One region of the Exiguobacterium sp. s11 genome, then DNA from elsewhere that is predicted to be linked to it. Evidence: riboswitches for the same ligand, from Rfam matches in the RefSeq annotation. Region 1 holds a riboswitch; each other region holds the start of a gene.

Region 1 (4,192 bases):
TCTCAACTCGCATTTCGTCGGCAGTTCTTGCGAAACGGACATGATCTATCCGAATTGAAATTCAAGACACCGCTTTATCCGGTGTTACCACTGATTTCGTTGACGTTAAACGTCGTCGTCCTCGTTAGTCTTGCGTTTCAAGCGGACCAACGGATTGCCCTATACATCGGTGTTCCATTCTTCCTCGTTATGTGGGGAAGCTATCATCTCTTCGTCAAAGGAAAACATCTAGCAGCACAAAGCGACATCCGTGTCGCTCCCTCTCAACTCGAAGAATGATCTCATAAGAAAGAGGCCGCGGAATCATCCACGGCCTCTTTCCTATGATTGTGCTATTCCTTAAGCGTCCGCATCATCAATAGTTCTCCTTGATGGAGCTCTACCTTCGCTTCTGACGCACACCATTCATTACTGACGGTCAAGGAACCTCCGACCGGTACTGGATGTGCATCAAGTGGATATTTGACTCCGGATAAGCTTAAAGTCGATGGTACGAGTGGAATGAACGAAAGATAATGATAGCTCCCTGCTTCGACTGCATACGTTCCCTCAGCCAAGTATCGTACCTCTTCTCGTTTCGTCACGAGTCGTGCCTCTGGGTATCGCTTCAATAAATATACATTTTGGACGGTCATGTCGAGCCGCCCACCTGTCGCCCCGATAATGAAGGTATCCTCAAACTGTTTCTTCTCTGAGACTGTACGAAGTGCCAGTTCGAGATCCGTTTCATCTTTCTCGGCCGGATGAACGATTGCCCCTTCTGGTACATAACCAAGCGAATCAAAATCACCAATCGTCAGGTCGCATGTCAGCCCAAACGATTCAATCGTCTGAACACCACCGTCGACACCGACGATAAAATCACCTGGCTGACAAAACGTCCGTAAATCCGGCGCTTCTTCTCGCGGACCGGCACAGACGAGAATCGCCCGCATCTCAGACGCCTCGTGCCGAATAACGGAGTAAGCGTGGCGCAGTCGTGAATAAAAGACCCGCAACGACACCACAAAGAACGTAAGACGGTACCATGTATGTCGCGTTATAAATCAATGAATACGGTACGACTGGACCTTCGGCATACTCGGCAAAAAAGACGATTCCACTGATGACATGACAGATATAACGGAGTCCTGCGCCTAATAACGTCGCCAGGAGAACGAACGCCATCAAGCTTTTCTTTTGTCCATTGCGCGCGGCTAGTCTGACTTGACGCGCGAACAGACCACTTAATCCGACGACACCATACGCAATCGTATAGTCAAGCATCGGTTGAACGATCGTCAAGACTTGTGGAGCGAACATCAATTGAATCGTACCGACAAGCGCTCCCGTAACAACCCCTCCAACGACACCGTGGCGAAATGCCATGACGAAGATCGGTAACATCGCTAAGCTGATTGAGCCTCCTTGTGGCATTTTGAATGGAATCAGTAAATCAAAGACGACTCCGAGACTGGCGAAGATGGCGATTTCCATCATCATTTGTAACCGTTTCATGCTATTTTTCCTCCTTCATTGTACGAGAGGACGCAAAAAGGCAGTACGACGAACGCCGTACTGCCTGCGTGCGCCACATCCCTACGTCCGTTTGAACGGAACAGGTTCGAAGGGTTAAAGTCTAAAAGACTCCTCTCAGCCGCTTTTCAAGCGACACCCCTTGCGGTCATCATATTTCGTTTTCTCGTTCTTATTATACGGCAGCCCCTTGACGAATGCTAGTGATCGCTTCCGCATAATCTGGTGCATTGTAGATTGCTGATCCTGCGACGAGAACGTTCGCACCGTTATCGATGCAAAGCTTTGCCGTTTCCGGATTGACGCCACCGTCAATCTCGATTTCAAATGTCAGACCACGATCTGCTTTCATTTGCGCAAGTGCTGCGAGTTTCGGCATGACACGCTCGATGAAGGCTTGTCCACCGAAGCCCGGATTGACCGTCATCAATAAAACCATATCGACATCCTCAAGGACGTGTTCAATCGTTGATAATGGCGTATGGGGATTCAAGACGACTCCTGCCTTTGCGCCCGCTGCTTTGATTTGTTGCAAGACACGATGGACATGATTCGTCGCTTCGACGTGGAACGTCACGATGTCAGCTCCTGCCTTGACGAAATCTTCAACGAAACGTTCTGGCTGGTCAATCATCAAATGGACATCGAGAATCATATCCGTCTTTTGACGTAAGCTGCTAAGCACAGGTAATCCAAATGAGATGTTCGGTACGAACTGACCGTCCATGACATCAAAATGGATATAGTCCGCGCCTGCTGCTTCGACTGCTTTGACATCACGCTCAAGATTCGCAAAATCTGCTGATAAGATCGATGGTGCAATTTTAATCATCTTCAATACCTCCGGGCTCGATTCTTGATTTCGTCTATAAACATACCATAGTTCTCATAACGAGAGGACATGATTTCTTGGGCTTCGACGGCTTCCTTGACGGCACAACCGGGTTCATTCAAATGCAAGCAACCTCGGTATTTACAATCATCTTGTACAGCGACGAACTCAGGAAAACTCCACCGTACATCCTCGATTTCCATATCATACGGAAAATCGAGGTTCGAGAAACCTGGCGTATCGGCAATCAATCCTTCGGCAAGCGGCATTAATGTGACATGGCGCGTCGTATGACGTCCGCGTCCGAGTGATTTCGAGATCGCACTTGTTTCTAAATCAAGAGAGGGCTCCAGTGCATTGAGCAATGAACTTTTCCCGACACCGGATTGTCCGGCGAGAACGCTCGTTTTTCCAGCAAGTAACGGACGGACTTGCTCAACACCCGTCAACGTCTCACTTGATGTCTCGATGACCGTATACCCAATCTTCCGGTAAGCGGCAATCGCCTCTCGGACAGCCGGTCCTTTGACTTCGTCAAGTAAATCCATCTTCGTTAACAGGATGACGGGTTGGATTTCCTTCGCTTCGATCAAGACGAGAAATCGGTCGAGTAGATGCGCTGAAAAATCAGGTTCTGCCGCCGAGACGACAAGCAACGCTTGATCGATATTCGCGACAGGCGGGCGTACTAAAAAGTTGTCCCGCTCCTTCACTTCGAGAATATATCCCGTCTCACTTTCGATATGAAGCACGACTTCATCTCCGACGACTGGACTGATGCCGCGTTTTCGGAAATTTCCTCTTGCTCGTGAACGAACTTCTCCTTCTGGTGTCATGACATCATAAAAGCCGCCCTGCAGGCGTATGATCGTTCCTTCTCGATTCTCTTCGATGCGTTGTTCCGTCATCCTATGCACTCCTTTTTTATCACATTCATTGTGCGTCTTTTGCTTGATTGTACGTGATGGTTTTTGAACGATACACCGTATCGTCTTTATAGATCGTAATTTTGCCTTCTTCACCCGGATCAATCGTTAATGGCACGTCGAATGTCTCATCTTGATCAATTGATTCCTCGATGACGGTCCGCTTCCCTTTCGCGTCTTCCGTCTCGATTCGGATGACTTGTTTCGGCGGAGCCTCTTCTTCATCTTCACTAACAGCATCATAGACGACCTTTTCAGGGAACGTCGCCGTCACTGTTTTTTCTTCCTCACCTTTAGAGATGAAGACCGTCACGGAGTCGTTCGGCTCGACTTGTGCGCCAGCTTGCGGGAACTGACGGATGACTTGATCGAGTTTGACATCGCTAGAAAATTCTTGTTCGAACGTTCCGTCTAATCCTACTTTATCGAGATAAGCTTTTGCTTCATCACTCGATAAATTCGTCAAATCCTTCAACTCGAAAGAAGACGTCCCCTCAGATACAGTAATCGTAATCGTTTGTTCTTTCGCAATGACCTCCGTTCCAGCAGAAATTGACTGTCGAATCACATTTCCTCGATCGATCTCATCCGACTTCTCTCGCTCGACTCCGACTTTTGCGAATCCTGCTTCTTTTAGCGTTGCAATTGCTTCTTTTTCAGCTTCATCCGTCACATCCGGTACCTCAACCGGAGCACTACCAGTAGAAACGACCAAATTGACTGTCGAGCCCTTCTTGACCTGTGCTTTTTCACGAGGCGTTTGACTGATGACATCGCCTTCTTCGACCGTATCGCTACTCCGTTCCGTTGTCTCGACGACAAATCCAAGTTTCTCAAGCTTCGTTTCCGCATCGTCTCCATCCGTCTTGACGACAGATGGTACGGTGACCGTTGGATCCGGCCACATCGCGAACGTCGT
Region 2 (4,192 bases), on a different contig from region 1:
AAAAAAGGCTGAAAATGCCGCTGAACAACGTAAATTAGAAAAAGAGATTAAAAAGCAAGAAGCTAAAATTTCAAAAGAACAACGTCAAATCAATCGAATCGACGCAGCGATTAACGAAAAGATTTTCCAAGTTTCCGAAAAAAATAAACAAATTAAACAGTTAAGCAATCGAATCGATGAGTTAAAGGCAGACATCGTTCGTTACGAGGAGATGCTACAGAAGCAGGAAGAACTACTCGGTGATCGTTTACGTGTTTTCCAAGAAAACGATGGAAACTCGATTAAGTGGGAAGAAGTCATTTTTGGATCAAAGGATTTAGGTGATTTATTCAGCCGTGTCATGGCGGGTAAAAAGATTGCTGAACAAGATGATAAAATGATTTCAGATTACATCGCGACGCAACAAAAATTAGCAGAAGCAAAGCAAGCACTCGTTGAGAAAAAAGCGGAGCAAATGCAAGAAAAGAAAGTATTGCTTGAACAAAAAAAAGCGTTGAAAGCTCAAATGAAAGAGCGTAGTGCTACACTCAAAAAATTACGAAAAGGGAAGACGAAGTTTACGACAGAACTGTTAGACGCAAAAGAACTGCAAGCGACTCTCGAAGCGCAAGAACGTGCGATTGCGGCAGCGAAGGCAGCGGCTAAAGCAGCGGCTGAAAAAGCAGCAGCAGAGAAAGCGGCAGCTGAAAAAGCTGCTAAAGCAAGTGCTCAAGCAGCAAAACAAGCCAATAAGAATACAGAATCAACAAGTTCAGATACAACACCAATCGCTTCAGGTGGTGGGAAATTTGTCCGACCATCTTCTGGTGGGGTATCACAAGGATTCGGACCAGCTAGTGGAGCAAACGGTTATACATTCCATAATGGCGTCGATTTCAAAGGTCCCGTCGGATCTCCGATCGTCGCAGCAGCAGCCGGAACCGTCATTACAGCATCAGGTGGTGGACCTTACGGAAACCACGTCATGATTTCGCATTTCTTGGATGGAAAAGTCTATACGACGGTTTACGCTCATATGAGCTCATTATCTGTTCATGCAGGACAAACGGTCTCTCAAGGTCAGCAAGTCGGAACACTTGGTAGTACAGGGAATTCAACAGGACCACACTTACATTTCGAACTACATGTCGGAGGCTATCAATACAGTGCTTCTTCTCCTTTAAATGCAGTCAATCCATTGGCATATCTGTAATCAAAACGGGCTTCGGCTCGTTTTTTTTTCTTTCCTATGCTACAGTTAAGGCGAAACGAATACTTGAGCAACTAGGGGAGCTGGAGGAATCCGGCTGAGAGGAAAACCAATCTGTTTTCGACCCTATTACCTGAACTGGATAATACCAGCGTAGGAAAGTTGAGCCGAACGGATACCGGAATGCGTGTATAACGCTTTCGTATAGCGTCGACTGCTTTTTTACAGCGGTTGACGCTTTTTTGTCGGTCACGACTCCCTTATATTGCTCGATGGGAAGGTGAAAAGAATATGAAACATGTACTGACGATTGCGGGATCCGACTCCGGTGGTGGAGCTGGGATTCAAGCAGATTTAAAAACATTTTCAGCTTTAGGCGTTTATGGAATGAGCGTCCTGACAGCTGTCACGGCGCAAAATACGTTGGGTGTTCAAGCGGTGGAAGAGTTATCTCCAGAAATCGTAGATGCCCAGTTAACGTCGATTTTTTCAGACATTCGTGTCGATGCGATCAAAATCGGAATGGTCTCGAATGCGCAGACGATTCGTGTCATTGCTACACATCTCCGCAAACAGACAGTTCCGATCATATTAGATCCCGTCATGGTCGCTAAAGGGGGACATGCCTTATTACGGACGGAGGCTGAACAAGCATTGATTTCGGAGCTTTTACCGCTTGCGACACTCGTCACACCAAATTTACCGGAAGCGGAGCGTTTAACAGGACGATCGGTCACCAATCTAGATGAAATGCGACTGGCGATGCATCAATTAGCTACACAGACAGGGGCAGTATTACTAAAAGGTGGACATCTCTCAGGAGCTGCGACGGATTTGTTGTTTGATGGGGAAGTAGAACACCGCTTCACATCGGAACGGTTAGACAATCAACATACTCATGGAACTGGTTGTACCTTATCTGCGGCGATTGCGGCGCGGATGGCGCTTGGAGAAGATTTGACAGATAGTGTAAGACAAGCAAAGAGCTATGTCACGGAGGCGATTCGTCATGGATTTGCTCTCGGACAAGGTATTGGACCGACACATCATTTTCATTCACTTTGGAGGGATACACATGTTTACGACCATTCTTGAACACAAACCACTCATTCACCATCTGACGAACACGGTGACGATCAATGACTGCGCAAACGTCACACTCGCTGTTGGAGCATCACCCGTCATGGCGGAAGATATTCGCGAAGTAGAAGAAATGGTTAGACTCGCGCAAGCTCTTGTCTTAAACATTGGTACGATCGATTCAGACATGCAAGCAGCTCAACGACTTGCAGCCGGTGAAGCGGGACGTTTGAATGTCCCGATCGTTCTTGATCCAGTTGGAGCAGGGGCAACGACATTACGTACTGCCTTTTCTAAAGAACTCATTGATCTCGGGTGTACGGTCATCAAAGGAAATACTTCTGAAATCAAGACGTTACTTGGGGAAGACGGACGAACTAAGGGAGTCGATGCTGCGGGAGATGCAATGATGGATCGAGAAAGTATTCGTGCATTCGCTCGCAAACACAAATCTGTCCTCGTCGTGACAGGTCCGAACGACTATATCACGGATGGAACGCGCGAAATGGAATTACATGTAGGAACACCTCGTCTAGGAGACATCACGGGTACGGGCTGTATGACGGCTTCCTTGATTGCGAGCTTCCTCGGCGCAGGATATACGGCGTTTGAGGCGGCTGTTCACGGAACATTCGTCATGGGAAAAGCAGGAGAACAAGCAGTCTCTGCGCAAGGTCTTGGTGATTTTAAACGAGAATTGTTCAATGCGATCAGCCTCATGACGGAGCAAGAACTGGTGGAGGTGACAGAACGTGTCAATTGATTACTCCATCTATGCAGTGACGGATCGTCGGTACCATCCTGGCGTCGCGATCGAGACGGTCGTTGAGGAAGCTGTTTTAGGTGGTGCGACGATCGTGCAACTACGAGAAAAAACCGCACAAGGAAAGGAATTCTACGATCAGGCAGTTCGGTTGAAAAGACTGACGGATCGACACGACATTCCTTTGATCATCAATGACCGGATCGATATCGCGTTACTCGTCGAAGCTGGTTTGCATATCGGACAAGAAGACATTCCTTTAACCGCAGCACGTCAACTTTTACCAGATGCCGTGATTGGTGTGTCGGTAGCCACTGTTGCACAAGCGATTGAAGCAGAGCGAGACGGAGCATCTTATTTAGGCGTGGGGTCTCTATTTGCGACGTCATCCAAAGCAGACGCTGATTCCATGTCGCATACGATGCTTCAGGCGATTCGGGAAGCCGTACGATTACCTTTAATCGGTATTGGTGGAATCACAGCAACAAATGTCTCCACCCTTCCCATCCCGCTAGAAGGGTACGCCGTCATTTCAGAAATTTTCGCTAAAGAAGATCGGCAACTCGCTGCGCAGCAAATGACAGATGCTGTGCGAGAATGGCATCAATCACTTCAGAACAGGGTATAATCCGTTCAGAGGTGATTGTATTGAAATGGCAGACGATCCGTTTTCGCGGCTATTGGATTCGATATCGGTTAGAACCACAAATCATTCGAGTCGATAATCAGGGGATCTACCATCTAGGAAAAGTCTTATTTCCGCGTCCTAATCGTATATCTTATGAGATGGCCCTTTTATTGAAAGAAAAGTATGAAAGACGCTACAAACGTCCGTTGTATATTAAAACGAGCTCGATTGCGACGGAAATTTGGGGACATACTCATTTAGACATCTATTACCGGGCACTTCTTCGTCTACCGATTCCGACTCGGCTACGACAGCGCTATTCGAACCGATTAGAGAGTACGAAAATCATTGATATCGGCGTACGCGCTGTCGATCAAAATCGAATCGTCTGGGATATCGGAGATTATGTTGGAGGATGGTTCGTATTTTGGCTCATTCGTAGGCGCATGCGCTAAACTTGCAATGTTCTGTTTTCCCATGGTGCAATATAGGTAAAAACGAGGTGACGGACATGGATATTCCCCGTTGTGAA
Region 3 (4,192 bases), on a different contig from region 1:
TTAAGTAATTCTTCAGAAGCCCGCAACGTCTCGATCGGGTCCGGTAGTAACGTCTTATCGCAACCGATCACTTCGACCTTAACCATGTCGCACATACCGGATGCCCGCGCAAGCTTCGCAAGCCGAACAGCTTCCTCCGCCGTCTTCGCACCGGCCGTGTTCGGCAGTAAATCGTACTTCGCTAAATCAAGCGACTCCAAAAAATTCGCTTGTTGTTTGTCAAAGATGTCGAGCCGACGGACGGCGAACGTCAAGATTTGTGAAGCGGACGCATCGATCGCTTTCTGCTGTACCGTAGCATCCGTATATTTCCCTGTTCCGAGTAATAATCGTGATTCAAATGTCTTTTCTCCAATTTTCAGCATGTTTATCCTCCTCCTACGAAATGAACGATTTCAAATGTGTCATTGTCCCGAACGACCGTCTGACCGTACACCGTACGATCAATGATTTGTCGATTCTGTTCGACGATGACGAGCTTTTCCCCTAAGCCGAGTTGCGTGAGCATGTCCTCAATCGTTTTAATCTGTTCGATCGTGTGGTCATTGCCGTTAATCGTAATGTTCATCGGACTTCCTCCTTCTGAATCAAGCGTAATGTATTTACCAAGACTTCCGCTGTCGCTGGTGCGAGTAATATGCCATGCCGATGATGCCCTGTCGCTAGGAAGATCCGACGGGATGAATCGGTGACTCCGATATATGGCAAGCCGGACACCGTTTGCGGTCGTACACCGGACCAGACTTCTTCGATGACCCCGTCACGAATCGGTGGATACAGTCGTTCTGCTGCTTGAAGCAGTGACATGATCCCAGCGACACTGACACCGACCGTCTCGTCGTGCGGCAGTTCGGTCGCACCGATCAAAATTCGTCCGTCTGCTTTTGGCACAAGGTAGACAGCGTCGTCAAACAGGATCGAGCGTAACGGCTGACCCGCGAGACAGACTGCGAGACATTCTCCTTTGACCCCATATGTCGCGATCGAAATACCAGCTGTATCGAGCAAGGCTTGCGACCCGCGTCCGGCAGCGACCGTCACCGTTCGTCCGGTCCAGATTCCCGCATTCGATTCGATCCTAATGAAGTCATCGTTCTCTTCGATGCGTGTGACATCTACCTGTTCTTCAATCGATATGCCACGTGCGTGTAAGGCATACATCAATGCAGTCGTCAGTCGTCGTGGATCGATTTGACCGACAGCTGGAAACAGATGCTCGCGTCCTTTACGTTTTAACAAAAACGGTTGTTCCCGGTATCCACAATCGATGCCTGTTTCTCGCTCGAGTCGACGTGCAAGCAGTGGATACAGACGACGACTTCGCGCGGCAAGTGCATGCAATTCTGCTCTCAGCTCGATGTCCGTCGCAAGCATCCCGGCAGCTGCGCGGCTCGTTCCTCGTCCGCATGTTCCACGTTCTAAGACGACGACGGATTCATTCTGACAGGCGAGACCGTAAGCAAGCGTCAACCCGATGACTCCGCCGCCGATGATGATGTGATCCGTCATACGCGAACCCCCTGGTAACGCCTGATGGCGGCGAGTGGATCCGATTGACCGAGAATACCCGATAAGACAGCGATTCCGGTTGCACCGGTCGCTGCGATTTCAGGCATGCATTCTGGTGTAATCCCACCGATCGCAATGACTGGTTTCGTCGTGAAGGTGACGACTTGCTTTAATGCGTCGATCCCTCGTGGTGGCACGTCCGGCTTCGACGCTGTCGGATATATATGACCGTACAGCAGTCGGTCGGCTCCTTCCGCTTCTGCTGCCAGTGCCTCTGCCAGTGAATGAACGGATTTCCCGATGACGAGGTCCGGAAAATGACGTCGCACATCACGGACACGCAAGGACCGGCGCGTCAACTGCACACCGATGCCGGCGACATGGGCGACATCGACCCGGTCATGAACCGTTAACTGATCAGGCGAATAACCATGCCCAAGGAGTGCTTCAATCAGATCAAGTAATTCTGCTGCTGACAAGTTCGGTTCACGTAGATGTAGCTGATCCGTATAAGGTTGAAGCGATTGAAAAGTCTTTATTTCATCAAGCGGATGGATGGATCCCGTCGAAATCAGATGTAGACGCATCATGTTCTTCCTTTCCATACGAAAAAGGACCACTCCCGATGTTGAAGGGAGTGGTCCGAAAATGCGCTGAAGCGCTAAGGATATCTAAGGTTTCGAGCCACTTCCCTCCGCTAGTACGAACTAGATCAGGTTCAAAGGGTCCGGATACTTCCGTCTCAGTCTGCTGGGAGACTCCCCTAGTGTCTTTTCGTGTTTAATTGGCTTGCCCCATTAGTCTAGCATGAGTCGCTTTGCTTCGCTAGTCCTAGTTGAGCGCTTCCACTTGCTGAATCAGCTCCGATTTCGTCGGTCGCTGTTGCTCTTGGCTGTCGGCATACGTCTGCTTTAGCTTCAGGATGCGCATTACTTTAGCATCGAGCATCTCCGGCGTCAGCGTTTTGTCTTTGACGGCTTGCATCACTTCAGCATGAACTTTTGCGTAAGCACCTGCCTCTGAAAACATCGCCATATCAGCTCCATTGACGAGCGACTGACGTGCCGCTTCTGCGAGACCATATTGTTTCGTGATCGCCCCCATGACGAGATCATCCGTGATGATGACACCGTTGAATCCGAGTTGTTGACGCAAGAGGTCAGTCAAGATCGGCTTTGAGAGCGAGGACGGATTCGTATCGTCATACGCGGGATAGAGAATATGGGCGACCATCACCATCTCGGCGCCCTCTTGAATCGCTTCTTGGAAAGGTAACAGCTCCGTCCGCTTCAATTCTTCCTTTGATGCCGTCACTTTCGGTAGCCCGACATGGGAATCGACACTCGTATTGCCGTGACCGGGAAAATGTTTGACGACCGGAATCGTTCCCGTCTCCTGCATCCCGTGCATCAGGGCCGTACCAAGCGTCGCGACGGTATTCGGATCAGCACTTAACGCACGGTCGCCGATGATCGGATTGTTCGGATTACTGTTGACGTCAAGGACCGGCGCGAAGTCCATGTTGAAACCATAAAATTGTGACAAATGACCGAGCGTACGTCCGACGTCTTCCATTTTCACTTCATCTGCTCCTTGCGCTATCCGTTGACTCGTCGGTAACCGTAATCGTTGATCCGGTACCCGGCTGACGCGTCCACCTTCTTCATCAATCCCGACGAAGGCATACGTTTTTTGGTTCGTCTCTTGAATCGCACGCGTGAACGTCAAGAGTTGCTCTTCCGACGTAATGTTTCCGCCGAGCAATAAGACCCCGCCAATTGCATGCGTCTGTAACAATTTCCGGTCAGCTGCTGAAAGTTCCGTGCCGGCGACTCCGATAAAGAGCAGTTGATCGATTTTTTCTGACGTCGACATCGCTGCCAATTGTTGCTTTAGTTGTGCTTGTTGTCGTTCTTCCTTCGTCGGCTCAGGCTTCGGTTTCTTTTCTTCTGTCGGTTGTTTCGCTTCCGGTTGTGATGATTTCGTTGGTTCCGTCGTCTCCTGCGCACACCCTGCAAGCAACAGGCAACCGATCAGCACTACTTTCTTCACAAAGGATCCTCGCTCCGCACACCATTGATCGAATAATAGACGGAAATCTCAGCGTTCAGGGATTGCGAGACCGAACAATATTTATCCTTTGATAACGAGATGGCGCGACGGACCTTATCTTCCGGGAGATCACCTTCGAGCCGGTAATGAATCGAGATCGACGTAAAACGCCGCGGATGGTCCTCTGCCCGTTCTCCTTCGATATCCATTTCGAAATGGGTGATCGTCAAGCGCATCTTCTCTAAGATCGAAACGATATCAATTCCGGTACAGCCGGCAACGGCATGTAGCAGTAGTTCAGTTGGTCGCGGTGCTTGGTTTTCACCCCCGTTTTCGGGTGCTGCATCCATCGCCAGGTGATGCCCTGATTCCGTCTGTCCACTAAACCCCATCTGTTTGTTCCATGTCACTGTCGCTTGCATCGTTTCCACTCCTTTATAAGTAGTCTTCTTCTGTAGTATACGCAAAAAACAGTACGCCTGGAAATTCACACGCTATTTTGAATAATGGTTCTTTTCCCGAAATCTCGCTTTGCGATACCCGGCGAAATCGTTTCATGCTATCCTGTTACTCATAGTTTCGCGCGCAAGCGCTAGAATTGAGGAATCATCCATGTCACCTACTACTCGTT
Region 4 (4,192 bases), on a different contig from region 1:
TGTTTTTAAGACCTAATGGAATTGCAATAATAACAAGAATTCCAATGATAATAGTTAAATAAAATGGCACGCTTGATCCATCTTTATTTAGATCGTCAGTTAAAGAACCCGCTTTGAAAAACAACATGATTGAAATGACGGCGAGGACTACTGTATTAAATGATATGTATACAAAAGATGAAATTTTAGATGGAACAACCAAAAAGATTACATTTAATAAAACTAAAAAACCTAACAAATAAAAAATTGAATTTAAAGAATCAAAAGTACCAGCCAAACAAAAACACCCCTTTAATTAGTATAAGAAAAATATAGCATTTTAATTTTAAAAATTGTGATTATCATATTACAAATGTCGCTTTTTAACATTTAAATCAGTGTGATTATATTTTTATAGCGCGATAATCGCGTCTCTGAGATTTCACGATATAATTCAAATTCCTCTGGATGCTGAGCTTCCCATTCGAGATTTTGCAACACTGAGATTTGTATCGTTTCTTTCATCTAAATTTTAAAGTTCGTAAATCTTAAGTCACGCCGATTCATATTTGATCTTCAAGGCTTTCTTCGAAATCTTTTCGGAATTTAACTAAACTTTTCATCTAATTTAATCGATTAAACCTAGATGCTCTCTAAATGTAGTACTTTGATAGGACACTTTAAACAATCCTCTTTTTTGTAACTCAGGAATGATCATGTCTACAAAATCTTCTAAACTTGACGGTAGTGACGGCGGCATCAAGTTGAAGCCATCTGCTACTCCCTCGTTAAACCAAAATTCCAACTGATCCACAATTTCTTCCGGAGTACCAATCAATGTCAGGTGTCCTCCTCCTGCTGCTAAATAGCCTAATAGTTCTTTGAGCGTCGGATCTGTATCATCGATAATCTCTAGAATCGTTCGGTAGCGTCCGATGGGTCCGGAAAATTCCTCGATCGATGGTAAGGTCGGAATCTTTGCTTCGAGATCCCATGTGGAGCAATCTTGCTGCAAAAAAAAACTCAATTGTTTCAACGCATTTTCAACCGGTAATTTTTCATCTAGTTCGGCTTTTTTGGCTAGTGCCTCTTCTCTTGTTTTACCAACATACGTTACTAAGCCTGGGTATATCTTAATCTTTCGATCTGGTGATTCAGTTTGTTTAATTTTCTTATGGAGTTTTTCACGAAAAGCATGGGCTTGTCTAAAATTCCATGACACAGAATATACGGCATCCGCATGTTTGGCTGCAAGGGCAATCCCTTCTTCAGAAGCACCCGCTTGCATCGCTACTGGCTTTCCTTGGAGACTACGCGGCGTAGACAAAGGACCTTTTACGCTGAAATAGGCTTCAGAATGATCGATAACTTGTATACGTTCAGGATCAATCAATTGGTTATCTGATCGATTCGCGAGAAAAGCCGCTTGATCCCAAGATAAAAATAGCTTCTCCATCAATGCTGCGAATTCGTTCGCCTTGTTATACCGTTCCTCCCTCGGTGGAAGTGCATCCATCCCGTGGTTTAACGCTTCCCAATCCGTCATCGAGGTCACTAAGTTCCAGCCTACCCTCCCCTTCGTCACGTGATCTAGGCTTAGAAGTTGCCTTGCTGCTGTATACGGATTGGAGAACGTGCTCGATATCGTAGAAACTAATCCGATATGATCCGTCACTTGAGAAATAGCCGTTAGATTAATTAAAGGATCCAACCAAAAGGCAGGTAAATCAGTTGCATTATTAGCCGGAAAAGATTGATTATCCGCAAAAAATACTGCATCCAAACATCCAGCTTCCGCTATTTGAGCCAGACGCTGATAATAGCGGCTCTCTCCGATCTCTTTAATCGCGGAATCAGGCATTAACCATGCGGCTTGATGATGACCACATCCATAAAACAAAACGCCGATATTTAACTGATTTTTATTCGTCATCTGCTGTTCACGAATCCCTTCTCTGACAAGCTGAGAATCTTTTAAAACGCCCGCTTCAATTCATCGTTAACCCACCATCGACCGTTACGTTTTGACCCGTAATCCCAGATGCTGCTTCTGATGCCAGGAAGGCGACCATTTGCGTTACTTCTTCTGGACTCGTCACTCTTTTCAATGGGGTCGATTGGGCAATGAAATCGAATACTTCAGCGGTTGTCACAGCACTCGCATCTGTGACTTTCAATAACCCACCGGAGACGACATTCACGTTTATGCCATATTGACCTAACTCCGCGGCTAGGTTTCGAGTAAAGCCAATCAGACCTGCTTTTGCTGTTGTGTATTCATGATAAGGAACAACTGGGTTTTGATAAAGGTTTGTTCCAATGCTGATGATACTACCGCTATGTCGTTCCATAAATTGCGGCAGGACACTTTGGATGGTGAAAAAAGCTGCTTTTAGCGTTCCATCAAGTTGCTTTTGATAATCTTCCCACTCTAAATCGATGAACGATTTTTGAGCAACCGGATCAAATTTAAAATCTACTAGTGCATTATTGACGACAACATCGATTTGACCATAATGTGCTGTTGCGTATTGCATCATGCTCTCAACATCTTCCCGCTTCGTAACATCTGCATACAAGGCAAGTGCATTCTCTGCTCCCAGTTCGCTCACAAGCTTTTCTGCTGCCTCCTTGCTTTTATAGTAATTAATCACCACTTTAAATCCATTGTTCACTAACACCCTTGCAATCGTCGCCCCAAGTCCTCGGCTACTTCCTGTCACTAATACTGTTCTGCTCATTCTTGTCCACTCCCTCATCCATTTTTGCAACTTAAATAGCGAAGTAGTAAACAAAAAAACGCAACTCTCCAAAAGGAAAGTTGCGCACATCTAAATAATCACATAGCAAAGAACGATATCATCGTCTCCGCTTGTTCATCAGAGTTTACACTTCCCTACGCTAGTACGACCTAGTTCAGGTTCAAAGGGTTTGAGTAGCTACTCATCTCAGTTTAATAACACCCCTAGTGATTCTATTTAAGTTATCTTCACTGTAGTGGTCTTGAAAACCCCTGTCAATGATTCTGACAGATAAATTCATTTCTAGTATTCTAAAAAGCGAGTAAACGAGGTGAATCATGAGTCCATCACGATTACTCCGATACAGTGACATCCTGTACCAAACGATTCTTTTTAGCATTTTTATCTTTGATGATTCCTTGATACGAAATCGATTCATTTTTCGTATCGATTACCGTGACTTGGAAATCCGAATCATTGATATTAGCGATATGGTATAGCTTTCCCTGCGCAATCATCGTATAGGAGCCATTGAAGCGGTAAGCACGCTGCCCTTCCACTTGATGTTGCTTGACTTGATTCGTCTTAAAGTCATAGGTACTCCATTTGATGCTTTTACTTTTTTCTGAATCAAACGTACCGTAAGCGATCAGTGATTGGCTATTTTCATCAGCATTAAAGTTCCCTTCCGCTGCATACGCATCAAGTGCTTTGATTCGTTTGATGCCTTTGCCGTTATCTAGATAATAAGCGCTATCTTTTTCTACCCCTTCCGCATCATATGCGATTTCACGATAGACAATTCCATAGTCGTTCACTGCCACATAATGACGCTCTTGATTAGTCTTGAGTTGCTTGGATTGAAGCGTCTCCACTTTTCCTTTTGCAAGGTTGAGTAATAACACCGTCGATTTTTCCTTTGCTCCATGATCATCCCGTTGGACGTATACGTTCATGCCGTCTTGATGGAAGACACGGATGTCAGCCATTTCACGATCCGGTACCGTTAAACGATGAGAAAGCGTCTTTTTAAATTGTTTCTGTGTACTTTTGTCATAAGAATGATAGTTCAACTGAGATGCCTTTACTTCAATTCCGTATGTCCGCGAGCCCATTTCACTAGTAAATACGTCTTCCTTAGAAAGAAAGCGATAGAAATCAGCAGGGAAGTCTGCAGCGTAGCTATTGAACAACCCTGTGATATAGTTCTGCGACTCACTATGGATTTGACCGTCCAATTGGATATTGTATTGAGTAGGCTTGATGTCTCCATTTTCAATTTCGATGTTTACTTTTTTAAGAGCTTCTGCATTTTCTTTTCGTATACTCTCGACTTCATAATCCGATCCTTTAATGCTTACGGCGTAACCAAAATAACTGAGTAAGGTGACGCCAGCAATACCTCCTACGATAATCATTTCTTTATATCGTCTCATGACTTCCTCCTTCTAATGATTAAATAGATACTTTAT

What was found. A riboswitch is a leader RNA that binds a small molecule or an ion and turns the genes downstream of it on or off. The one in region 1 is predicted to bind thiamine pyrophosphate.
Region 2: it holds a riboswitch for thiamine pyrophosphate, as region 1 does, so the genes downstream of both, thiD (bifunctional hydroxymethylpyrimidine kinase/phosphomethylpyrimidine kinase) here and thiT (energy-coupled thiamine transporter ThiT) in region 1, are expected to answer to the same signal.
Region 3: it holds a riboswitch for thiamine pyrophosphate, as region 1 does, so the genes downstream of both, KNQ12_RS10300 (thiamine phosphate synthase) here and thiT (energy-coupled thiamine transporter ThiT) in region 1, are expected to answer to the same signal.
Region 4: it holds a riboswitch for thiamine pyrophosphate, as region 1 does, so the genes downstream of both, KNQ12_RS14455 (3-oxoacyl-ACP reductase) here and thiT (energy-coupled thiamine transporter ThiT) in region 1, are expected to answer to the same signal.

Annotation. Positions count from the first base shown of each region.
Region 1 covers NZ_JACSNF010000001.1:581,390-585,581, forward strand. Annotated here, with positions in the region: gene KNQ12_RS03340 (amino acid permease) at 1-279, shown strand, start outside; gene KNQ12_RS03345 (thiamine diphosphokinase) at 333-935, opposite strand; gene thiT (energy-coupled thiamine transporter ThiT) at 937-1,497, opposite strand; TPP riboswitch at 1,559-1,668, opposite strand; gene rpe (ribulose-phosphate 3-epimerase) at 1,691-2,347, opposite strand; gene rsgA (ribosome small subunit-dependent GTPase A) at 2,350-3,255, opposite strand; gene pknB (Stk1 family PASTA domain-containing Ser/Thr kinase) at 3,281-4,192, opposite strand, start outside.
Region 2 covers NZ_JACSNF010000006.1:101,659-105,850, forward strand. Annotated here, with positions in the region: gene KNQ12_RS15480 (murein hydrolase activator EnvC family protein) at 1-1,192, shown strand, start outside; TPP riboswitch at 1,256-1,366, shown strand; gene thiD (bifunctional hydroxymethylpyrimidine kinase/phosphomethylpyrimidine kinase) at 1,481-2,284, shown strand; gene thiM (hydroxyethylthiazole kinase) at 2,265-3,032, shown strand; gene thiE (thiamine phosphate synthase) at 3,022-3,660, shown strand; gene KNQ12_RS15500 (hypothetical protein) at 3,672-4,115, shown strand; gene KNQ12_RS15505 (ArsR/SmtB family transcription factor) at 4,172-4,192, shown strand, end outside.
Region 3 covers NZ_JACSNF010000002.1:519,844-524,035, reverse strand. Annotated here, with positions in the region: gene KNQ12_RS10315 (thiazole synthase) at 1-365, opposite strand, end outside; gene thiS (sulfur carrier protein ThiS) at 368-568, opposite strand; gene KNQ12_RS10305 (FAD-dependent oxidoreductase) at 565-1,509, opposite strand; gene KNQ12_RS10300 (thiamine phosphate synthase) at 1,506-2,099, opposite strand; TPP riboswitch at 2,182-2,284, opposite strand; gene nagZ (beta-N-acetylhexosaminidase) at 2,341-3,561, opposite strand; gene KNQ12_RS10290 (OsmC family protein) at 3,558-3,983, opposite strand; gene KNQ12_RS10285 (MFS transporter) at 4,174-4,192, shown strand, end outside.
Region 4 covers NZ_JACSNF010000005.1:103,781-107,972, forward strand. Annotated here, with positions in the region: gene KNQ12_RS14445 (hypothetical protein) at 1-277, opposite strand, end outside; gene KNQ12_RS14450 (LLM class flavin-dependent oxidoreductase) at 608-1,912, opposite strand; gene KNQ12_RS14455 (3-oxoacyl-ACP reductase) at 1,968-2,720, opposite strand; TPP riboswitch at 2,856-2,956, opposite strand; gene KNQ12_RS14460 (hypothetical protein) at 3,074-4,138, opposite strand; gene KNQ12_RS14465 (hypothetical protein) at 4,176-4,192, opposite strand, start outside.